3 regions of the Anoxybacillus sp. B2M1 genome follow, and region 1 is predicted to be linked to each of the others. Evidence: riboswitches for the same ligand, from Rfam matches in the RefSeq annotation. Region 1 holds a riboswitch; each other region holds the start of a gene.

Region 1 (3,286 bases):
TGATAAAGAGAGAGGAGGGACTATAGATAAAAGAAAAGAGAGGGAGAAACCCCTCTTTTTTGGATCAAGCTGACAGTCTTTTTTTCGCGTTTTCTTCTTTATCTACTGCTTTTTTCACAAGCGGATAAAAAATGATGCCGCTTGCGAGCAACGCAACGCCAAGCATAAAGGTTTTGATGTCAGATGTTCCCGCGATAATGACCCAGATGGAATAAATAGTGGCCAGTGCTGCAATGACTCCATCTGTGATTCGCTGTTTTGTATTGGTTTCATATGTCTCTCCTGTCCATGTGAGTTTGAGCTGAAAGACAGAAGCGATAAAGTAAGGAACGAGATAAGCGAGTGTCGCAATATAAATGACAAAATCAAATGCGGCTGACATCGAATGAGAGATCGTTGAGAAAATGAAAAGTTGCGCTAATCCATTTGACAAAATTAAAGCGAATTTCGGCATTCCTTTTTTGTTTTCTTTTAAGAAGGCAGGGATAAATAATCCTTGCTTCGCGGCTTGATACGGAACTTCCGCGCTTAATAACACCCAGCCGAGCGTCGAGCCAAGAAGGCTGATGAGGCCAAGTCCAGCTAAGATGTATGCGCCGCTGGGGCCTAAAATGGTTTGAATCGCATCCACTAAAGGCTTCTCTGAATGAATCAACTGTTTTTGCGGCAGCAAGCCCATTACAAGCACACTTATGCCAATGTAAATGATGAGAGCAATCAGCAAACCAAGAATGGTCGCCCGTTTGACATCTGCTTGCTTGCGTGCACGTGAAGCGAACACAATCGCAGATTCCACTCCGACAAATGCCCATAACGTCGCAACGGCCGCGCCGGTCACTTGTCCGAACAGGCTAACGGCATGGCCTGCTTCATCGTAACGCGGAGCGACGACAGAGCCGATGTTGCTTTTATCAAATGCAAATAAGCTAATGGCAATAAATAAAAAGAAGCCGAGTACCTTTGCCGAAGTGGCTATGAAATTTAGTTTTCCGGCTCCCTCGATGCCGCGCAAAATAATAAAGTGCATTCCCCATAATAGAGCGGTACAAACCATAAAGGTAAGGAGGTTGCCGAGTTTGATCGGTGTAGCGCCTACCATAAATACGGTTTGTTTGCTTGTTAAAATCGGAAAGAATGTGGATAAATAACTCGTAAATGTCGTAATAATGGCCACGTTTCCAGCAAAATTTCCAATCCAATAGCCCCAGGAAGACATAAATCCCGATAAAACCGAGGCGTTTGATCTCTTTGGAAACAATTCCTTCGCGTAAATTTGCGGCCCGCCATTTAACTCAGGCTTGCGAATCGCTAAATTGCCAAAGACAAGAGCGGTCATTAGCACTCCACCACCTGTTAATAGCCAAGCTAAAATGACCCCTAAAGGGCTCGCGGCTTCTGAAAGTGAACGAGGAAGCATAAAAATTCCTGATCCAACCATATTCCCAACGACAAGCGCCGTTAATACCCAGAGACCTAGTTTATTTTGCTGCAAGATAACCCCTACTCCTTTCTGATTTGTCCATTTATCAAAAAAAATACACCCTTAAGTTTTCAACGGGTGCATGTGACATCCGCATCTAACTTAATGTAGATAGCGCTCCATCGCTTCCATTAAGCGATGGCAGTCCTGACTCTATTCGAATGCAGGCCCAGCTTGCGGCGCCAGAGTACGCTGCAAACTTCGGCAATGAATCCTTTCATTTGAAGTCATCGGTTCCTCTGTCCCTCATTCAAACTACTTTTATCCATTGCAACCTCTATCTCATCTAAGTTGACGAGAAGAAAAAATATTCAATTACCTTGATAATCATACACGATTCGACAATATTCGTCAATATGCTTTTATCTGAAGCATGAACAGGAATTTTTAGCAAACAAGTGGAATATAACTAAGGTTAGAAATTTTTGAGGAAAAGGAAGGGATGGATTTGAAGTTTTCCGAGTTTCTATATAAGCGCCCTGACATGGAAAAACTAAAGACAGAATTTCAAGCGGCATTGCGGGCGTTTCAACAGGCGCAGCATGCGGAAGAGCAGGATGAAGCGATGAAGCAAATTAATAAACTGCGCAACGAATTTAGCACGATGGCGCAAATTTGCTATATTCGCCATACGGTTGATACAAATGATGACTTTTATAAGCAGGAGCAAGATTTTTTCGATGAGGTGGATCCGATTGTCAAAGGCCTTGTCAACGAATATTATGAGGCGCTCGTCGCCTCCCGATTTCGTTCGGAGCTCGAAAAACGCTGGGGAAAACAGTTATTTGCACTTGCGGAAACAGAGCTTAAAACGTTTTCTCCTGAGATTGTCGCGGATTTACAGTTAGAAAATAAGCTAGCAAGCGAGTATACAAAACTGGTAGCCTCCGCAAAAATTTTATTTGAAGGACAAGAATACACGTTGGCACAGCTGCAGCCGTTTGTGGAGTCGCCTGATCGGCAAATGCGGAAGCGGGCAAATGAAGCGCGGTTTGCCTTTTTTGAAACGCATGAGGAACAATTTGACGATATTTACGATCAGCTTGTCAAAGTGCGTACAAGCATTGCAAAAAAACTAGGGTTTAACAACTTTATTGAACTTGGATATGCAAGGTTGGGACGGACCGATTATGATGCTGAAATGGTTGCGCGATTCCGTGAGCAGGTGAAAGCTTATATTGTGCCGTTAGCAGAAAAGCTGTATGAACGCCAGAGGAAAAGAATTGGCGTCGAGAAGCTGAAATATTACGATGAAGCATTTTCATTCCCGACGGGCAATCCGACGCCAAAAGGGGATGCAAAGTGGATTATCGAAAACGGCCGAAAAATGTATGAAGAGCTGTCACCAGAAACAGGCGAGTTTTTCCGGTTTATGATTGAAAATGAATGGATGGATCTTTTGGCCAAAAAAGGGAAAGCAAGCGGTGGTTACTGCACATATATAGAAGAATATAAAGCGCCCTTTATTTTTGCGAATTTTACTGGCACGTCCGGCGATATTGATGTTCTCACCCATGAAGCGGGCCACGCTTTTCAAGTGTATGAAAGCCGCCATTACGAAATTCCAGAGTATAATTGGCCGACGTTAGAGGCGTGTGAAATCCATTCCATGAGCATGGAGTTTTTCACATGGCCATGGATGGAGCTGTTCTTTAAAGAAGATACGAAAAAATATCAATTTCATCATTTAAGCTCGGCTGTGCTGTTTCTGCCATACGGGGTGGCGGTTGATGAATTCCAGCACTTCGTTTATGAAAATCCGGAGGCAACACCAGCGGAACGGAAGAGAAAATGGCGGGAAATCGA
Region 2 (3,286 bases), 1.8 Mb from region 1:
CACATTCATTTCAGGAACACTATGAAGCATTACAGCACGTTGAAATTCCTTTATTTGGATATCATCTAATTCGAGAAGTCCTTCTTCCCGATTTGCTTGGCAAAGAAACCGACAGCATTTTATATTGGGCGGGAAAGCATTTAGCGCGCTGCTACCCCTTAGAAACATTCGATGACATCATTTTATTTTTTGAAAAAGCAGGATGGGGTACGCTCGCTGTCATCAAAGAACGCCAAGATGAATTAGAAATCGAGCTGACAGGGCCCGCGGTATCCGCTCGGATCGCCATGAATGCTCACTGTTCATTTCAGCTTGAGGCCGGCTTTCTCGCACAGCAGATTGAACAGCAAAAACGCTTCGTCTCGGAAGCATATGAGCAGCAAAAAAAGCGTGATCAAAAAGTGACTTTTACTGTGAAATGGGACCGTAAACACGAAATTGCTGAATAGACAGATTTTCTGCACCTTTTCAATTGTATTAGCCTATCGATGCACGACAGGAACAAAGGCAAGTATACGTATTTGCTTGCCTTAGACTGTTAACAAACGCTTCATCCTGCGTCACGGGCCTCATTCGTCGCTCATGAACGTTTGGGTTCGCTTCGCGTCTTCACTCGGCTGGCGTTTCTTGTCTGCCAAGCGCCTTCAAGCCAAACTGATGTAGAACTACCACTATGAATAGAAGAATTGTATAAAATGATGGTAGACAAAGTCGATTTTGACTTTGTCTACCACTTAAAGCAAGCATTTGCTTGCTTTTTTAGTCGAAGCAAGCCGGCGCAGCACGATTACGATTGAATGCACCTTCGGTCCCCAAACGCTTGCCATGATTTCCAGCAGTACAGTCTTGTCTGGTTATGAACGCACGGCGGCTTTTTCATCCAATTGAAACGCCGTATGCAACGCTTCTACTGCTGCAACCATATTTTCTTGAGACACGACGGTTGAAATTTTGATTTCGGACGTGCTGACCATTTTTATTTCAATCCCTTGATCCGCTAACACTTGAAACATTTGTGCAGCTACACCTGGATTAGAGATCATTCCTGAGCCGACAATCGATACTTTGGCCAGTTGGCTTTCATATTCTATCTTTGCTCCCTTGAATGATTCCAACACTTGCAAAGTCTCAGGCAAATCCTCTGTGCGAATGGAAAACGACACAGCTGCTGCTCCGCTATTGGTTGTATTTTGAATAATAATATCGACATTAATCCCGCGATTCGCTAACGCTGTAAAAACGGTTGGCAACATAGGCAACTCGTGCGGGAGCCCTTGGACCGTCACTTTTGTTACTTGATCTTCAAAAGCAATCCCTCTGACAATTAAATGCTGTTCCATTGAAACATCCTCCTTTACCGTTGTTCCGCTCTCTTCCTCCATACTCGAACGAACTTCCAGCAATACTTGATAATTTTTAGCAAACTCTACAGCCCGCGGATGAAGCACTCCTGCTCCAAGATTGGCCAGCTCTAGCATCTCATCATAGGAAATTTCCTCTAGCTTTTTCGCTGCTTTTACATAGCGCGGATCGGTAGTAAACACTCCTGTCACATCTGTATAAATATCGCACTTATCCGCTTGTAGAGCGGCCGCTAAAGCTACAGCTGTCGTGTCAGAACCGCCGCGACCAAGAGTCGTGATATCTCCCTTTTCCGTCACTCCTTGAAAACCAGCCACAATGACGATTTGTCCTGCTTGCAAATATTGATGAATTCTCGTTGTGTCGATATCTATAATGCGAGCATTACCATGAACAGTCTCTGTCTTGATTCCAGCTTGCCAGCCCGTTAAAGAAACAGCTGCATACCCCTTTTCTTGCAAAGCCATCGCTAATAGGGCAATACTCACTTGCTCCCCTGTCGAAAGAAGCATATCCATCTCCCGCTTGCTAGGTTGGGACGTTAGCTGTTTGGCTAAATCCACAAGCTGATTCGTCGTCTTTCCCATCGCTGAAACGACAACGACCACTTGATGTCCTTTTTGCACCTCGCTCATTACTCGATCAGCGACATGCTGAATACGTTCAATAGATCCTACAGACGTTCCGCCAAATTTTTGCACAATCATTCCCATTTTTCTCATCCCTTGTTCTTAAAATGTTGATTTCAGCATCTATACCGGTATAGAAACAAATAAAAAAACAGCAATGAGAGGCTTCTCATTGCTGTGCATAACGAAATAAGAAAAGAAACGAATTCGCTCCACACAGTGAGATAGCTCTCCAAGATGGGTCATCTTGACAGTCCTACATTTCTTAAACGCAGGACCAGCAGGAAAAGCAATGAGACTTCCCCCACTTCGGCGAGCCTCCCCTTTCGGCATTTTTCTTTGGAACCCATTTTCCTCCAAATGCCTACTCTTGAAGTTCGCGCCTCTATCTTCACTTCTGTGCTTAGAAGTGTATAAATATGCAATTAAGGTGATTGTATCAGCTTTTTCTCCAATTGACAATACTATTCTCGCAGCTTTTCATAAATTTTTTCAGCAACTGCGCGAGGAATCGCCGCTTTTTGCAGCTCCTCAATCGTCGCTTCTTTTATATTTTTTAAAGAGCCAAAATGCTTAAGAAGCGCTTTTTTTCGCTTTTCTCCAACTCCCGGAATGTGGTCAAGCGCGGACTGAAATAACGATTTTCCTCGCGTCTGGCGATGAAACGTAATAGCAAAACGATGGACTTCATCCTGAATGCGCTGCAGCAAATAAAATTCTTGGCTGTTTCGCGACAATGGCACGATTTGTGGTGGATCTCCCATGATTAATTCCGATGTGCGATGCTTGTCGTCTTTTACAAGACCGGCAAGCGGAATTTCCAAGCCCAACTCATTTTCTAACACATCGCGAACAGCCGCCAGATGTCCCTTTCCTCCATCAATTAAAATCAAATCCGGAAGAGGAAGGCGTTCCTTTAAAGCACGGCTATATCGCCGCCGTACAACCTCGCGCATTGATTCATAATCATCTGGCCCCTTCACAGTTTTAATTTTATATTTGCGATATTCTTTTTTCTCAGGCTTGCCGTCGATAAACACCACCATCGCCGAAACCGGATCAGCCCCATGGATATTAGAATTATCAAATGCTTCGATTCGATGCGGTGTTGGAATGTTCAACGCAACTCCTAAGTTTTCAACCGCTTTAACCGTTCGTTCTTCATCGCGTTCAATAAGATAAAACTTCTCTTTTAAAGCGATCGCTGCATTTTTACTCGCAAGATCGACCAGCTCTTTTTTCTTTCCTCTTTTCGGTTGAATAACAGGCACCTGGAGCAACTGCTCAGCCAAGCT
Region 3 (3,286 bases), 1.0 Mb from region 1:
GCCTTTTTTGCTCCGCTGATCTGTGGATTTTTAGCTGAAGATTATTTTAAAACGACTGTCAATGGCGTCGTGCAGTATGGATTTAAATATGGTTTCCTTGCCGCATCCATCGGTATGATAATTGGTCAAGTATTTTTTAATCTATTAGGAAATCGTTATCTAGGAGAAATCGGCAAAAAGCCGATTGGCAAACAGAAAACAGCTTCAACTGCGCCAAAAGAGCCGTTAACAAAAAAAGAAAAACAGCGCATTCGTGTGATCTTAATTTTAATGTGCTTTGTTGTCTTTTTCTGGGCTGGCTTCGAACAAGCAGGAAGCTCGCTTACATTGTATACCGATAAGTTCGTCGATAAATCCATCGGCAGCTGGACCATGCCAACCTCTTGGTTTCAATCATTAAATCCATTATTTATCGTTCTATTAACACCCGTTTTATCTGCATTATGGGTAAAATTGGCTAACTCTAAACGCGGTGATTTATCAGCTCCGACAAAGATGGGATTAGGTATGATTTTGCTTGGTCTCGGATTTGCTGTTTTGGTTCCTGCTCTGCTGCAAACCGGAAGCGACGAGCAACACATTACGGTAAAAGCAAATGCATTATTTATTGTTTTAACATACTTTTTGCATACGCTTGGTGAGCTTTGCCTATCACCGGTTGGGCTATCACTTACAAGCCGCATCGCACCGATTCGTCTCGCTTCCCTGCTAATGGGAGTTTGGTTATCAGCAACTGGTATCGCGAATATTTTAGCAGGTCAATTAGCAGCTTTTACGGAGTCATTAGGCTATCTAGAAATTTTCAGCTTAATTGGCGGCATTACCATTGTTCTTGGCTTTGTTCTGTTATTATTATCGAAAAAACTTGTAGAAATGTCAGAATAATAAAGAAAAAAGGATTCACTTATATCGTGAATCCTTTTTTCTTTGCTTGTTCACCATATGGTCGTTTTAACATTCTTCAGTCGAGAAGTCTCCCATTTCTAAATCTTGCGAAGCTTGATGAAAGTGGGAGATGAATCGACTTCGGACAAGGACAGGCTTTTGCCTGTTCAATTGTCTGACCCTGTGGTAAAATAAACCTATGTCGTTCTTTCATAACTGGATATAGGAGGTTGCATGGAGAAAATAAAATGCGAAAACCAAGCGGATCCTTCCATGCGTAAAATATCCAAGGTACAAAAGAACTCCGAATTGTCGGACATCTAGGGTTGGAACGACCCGAAGTCACGCTCAGGGAGACGAAAGGCGGCTTTCGTCGTGGAACTGAGAAGCTCCCACTTCAAGCTTTAGCTAAGTGGTGAGTAGTTCACGAAACAGGATTTCTATCGTTCCATGCCTCTCGCTCTATTCCACGTATATAGTAAACATAGAAGGGTTTGGCTTTTTTGCGATTGAAGCATAAATAAATATTGTTTTTGTACAAAAATTGTTTTATAATCATCATGGAACAAAATGAATAGCATCCTCATTCACCCGATGAGGTAGAGGTTGCGGCTTTTATGAGTACAGCGAACGAGATGCAGAGAACATTGAAGACTTCGCTCGAAAGGAAAAGCCGCCGAAGTTGGCACATTTCTCTGGATGTGCGAACTGGGGCTGTCACCGAATAGGGGCAGCACTGTCACGGTTTGCGTAAAGCAACCGTGGGGCGCTATCTTCACGGAAGGGTTGATACGGGTAATGATTGCATTGCCGCCGAATCTCCTTCGGCGGCTTTTTTTATTGCCCGGCTCCTTTCCATGACAACATGAAAAAAAAGGAGCGATGAAAACATGGAAAGCGTCATGCAAAAACAGGAAGCCGCCACACCGGCTTCGCCTAACCAGCTGCAACGAAAACTAAAAACAAGACATCTAACAATGATTTCTCTTGGGGGAACGATTGGTACTGGGTTGTTTTTAGCAAGCGGCGGAGCGATTCATACCGCTGGACCGGGTGGAGCGCTCATAGCGTATATCGCGATTGGAGTGATGGTATATTTTTTGATGACCAGCCTTGCGGAAATGGCCGCTTATATGCCCGTTACCGGAACGTTTAGTACGTATGCAACGAAATTTGTCGATCCTGCGCTCGGATTTGCTTTAGGATGGAACTACTGGTATAACTGGGCCATTACAATTGCCGCAGAACTCTCGGCTGTGACCATGATCATGAAATTTTGGTTTCCGAATAGCCCTTCACTTTTATGGAGCGCATTATGCTTAGTGATTATGTTTTTACTTAACTATTTATCTGTAAAAGGATTTGGTGAAGCCGAATATTGGTTTTCCCTTATTAAAGTAGTAACGGTTATTATTTTTCTTATTGTCAGCTTTTTCATGATTGTAGGCATTATGGGTGGTGAAGCGGTTGGATTTAGAAACTTCACCATCGGCGACGCTCCGTTCCATGGTGGGTTCATGGCGACTCTCGGCATTTTTATGGCCGCGGGATTTTCTTTCCAAGGAACAGAGCTGCTTGGGGTTGCAGCCGGCGAAAGCGAGGATCCGAAACGAAACATTCCTCGCGCCATTCGTCAAGTATTTTGGCGTATTTTGCTATTTTATATACTGGCTATTTTAGCAATCGGACTGCTTATTCCGTATACAAATGAAAATCTAGCGAATAGCGACGTTACAGTCAGCCCATTTACTCTCGTCTTTGATAAAGCTGGCATTGCGTTGGCTGCATCCGTTATGAACGCCGTCATTTTAACAGCGGTTTTATCAGCCGGAAATTCCGGTATGTACGCGTCTACTCGAATGCTTTGGGATCTAGCAAAAGAAGGAAAAGCGCCAAAATTTCTGGCCAAGCTAAATCACCGCGGTGTTCCTGTTCATGCATTACTAGTCACAGCTTCACTAGGAACGCTTGCTTTTTTGGCTTCGTTCTTTGGCGATGGCACCGTTTATGTATGGTTATTAAATGCCTCTGGTATGTCGGGATTCATTGCGTGGCTAGGCATCGCGGTCAGTCACTACCGTTTCCGCAAAGCATATGCCGCGCAAGGGCGCGATCTCAATGATCTTCCTTATAAAGCCAAATGGTTTCCATTTGGACCATTGTTCGCTCTAGTGCTTTGCACGATTGTCATTTTGGGACAGAACTATGGAGCCTTTATGGGGAAGTCAATCGATTGGTACGGCATTCTCGTTTCCTACATTGGACTGCCATTGTTTTTAGCGGTTTGGCTTGGCTATAAAATCGTGAAAAAGACAAAGGTCGTTCCCCTCAAAGAATGTGAATTAGACTAAAAAACCGCTCGGCTATGCCAAGCGGTTTTTTCAGTCGTGCTTTTTCGTTT

The links. Region 1 has a riboswitch for lysine ahead of GFC28_RS07165 (amino acid permease). Riboswitches for the same ligand answer to the same signal wherever they lie in the genome.
Region 2: another riboswitch for lysine. It lies ahead of GFC28_RS16860 (aspartate kinase); the one in region 1 lies ahead of GFC28_RS07165 (amino acid permease).
Region 3: another riboswitch for lysine. It lies ahead of GFC28_RS02395 (amino acid permease); the one in region 1 lies ahead of GFC28_RS07165 (amino acid permease).

Annotation. Positions count from the first base shown of each region.
Region 1 is NZ_CP015435.1:1,483,570-1,486,855, reverse strand. It holds gene GFC28_RS07165 (amino acid permease) at 65-1,492, opposite strand; lysine riboswitch at 1,585-1,768, opposite strand; gene GFC28_RS07160 (M3 family oligoendopeptidase) at 1,929-3,286, shown strand, end outside.
Region 2 is NZ_CP015435.1:3,468,591-3,471,876, reverse strand. It holds gene GFC28_RS16865 (YslB family protein) at 1-449, shown strand, start outside; gene GFC28_RS16860 (aspartate kinase) at 855-2,075, opposite strand; lysine riboswitch at 2,209-2,387, opposite strand; gene uvrC (excinuclease ABC subunit UvrC) at 2,456-3,286, opposite strand, start outside.
Region 3 is NZ_CP015435.1:481,710-484,995, reverse strand. It holds gene GFC28_RS02400 (peptide MFS transporter) at 1-885, shown strand, start outside; lysine riboswitch at 1,478-1,665, shown strand; gene GFC28_RS02395 (amino acid permease) at 1,776-3,236, shown strand; gene GFC28_RS02390 (twin-arginine translocase TatA/TatE family subunit) at 3,267-3,286, opposite strand, start outside.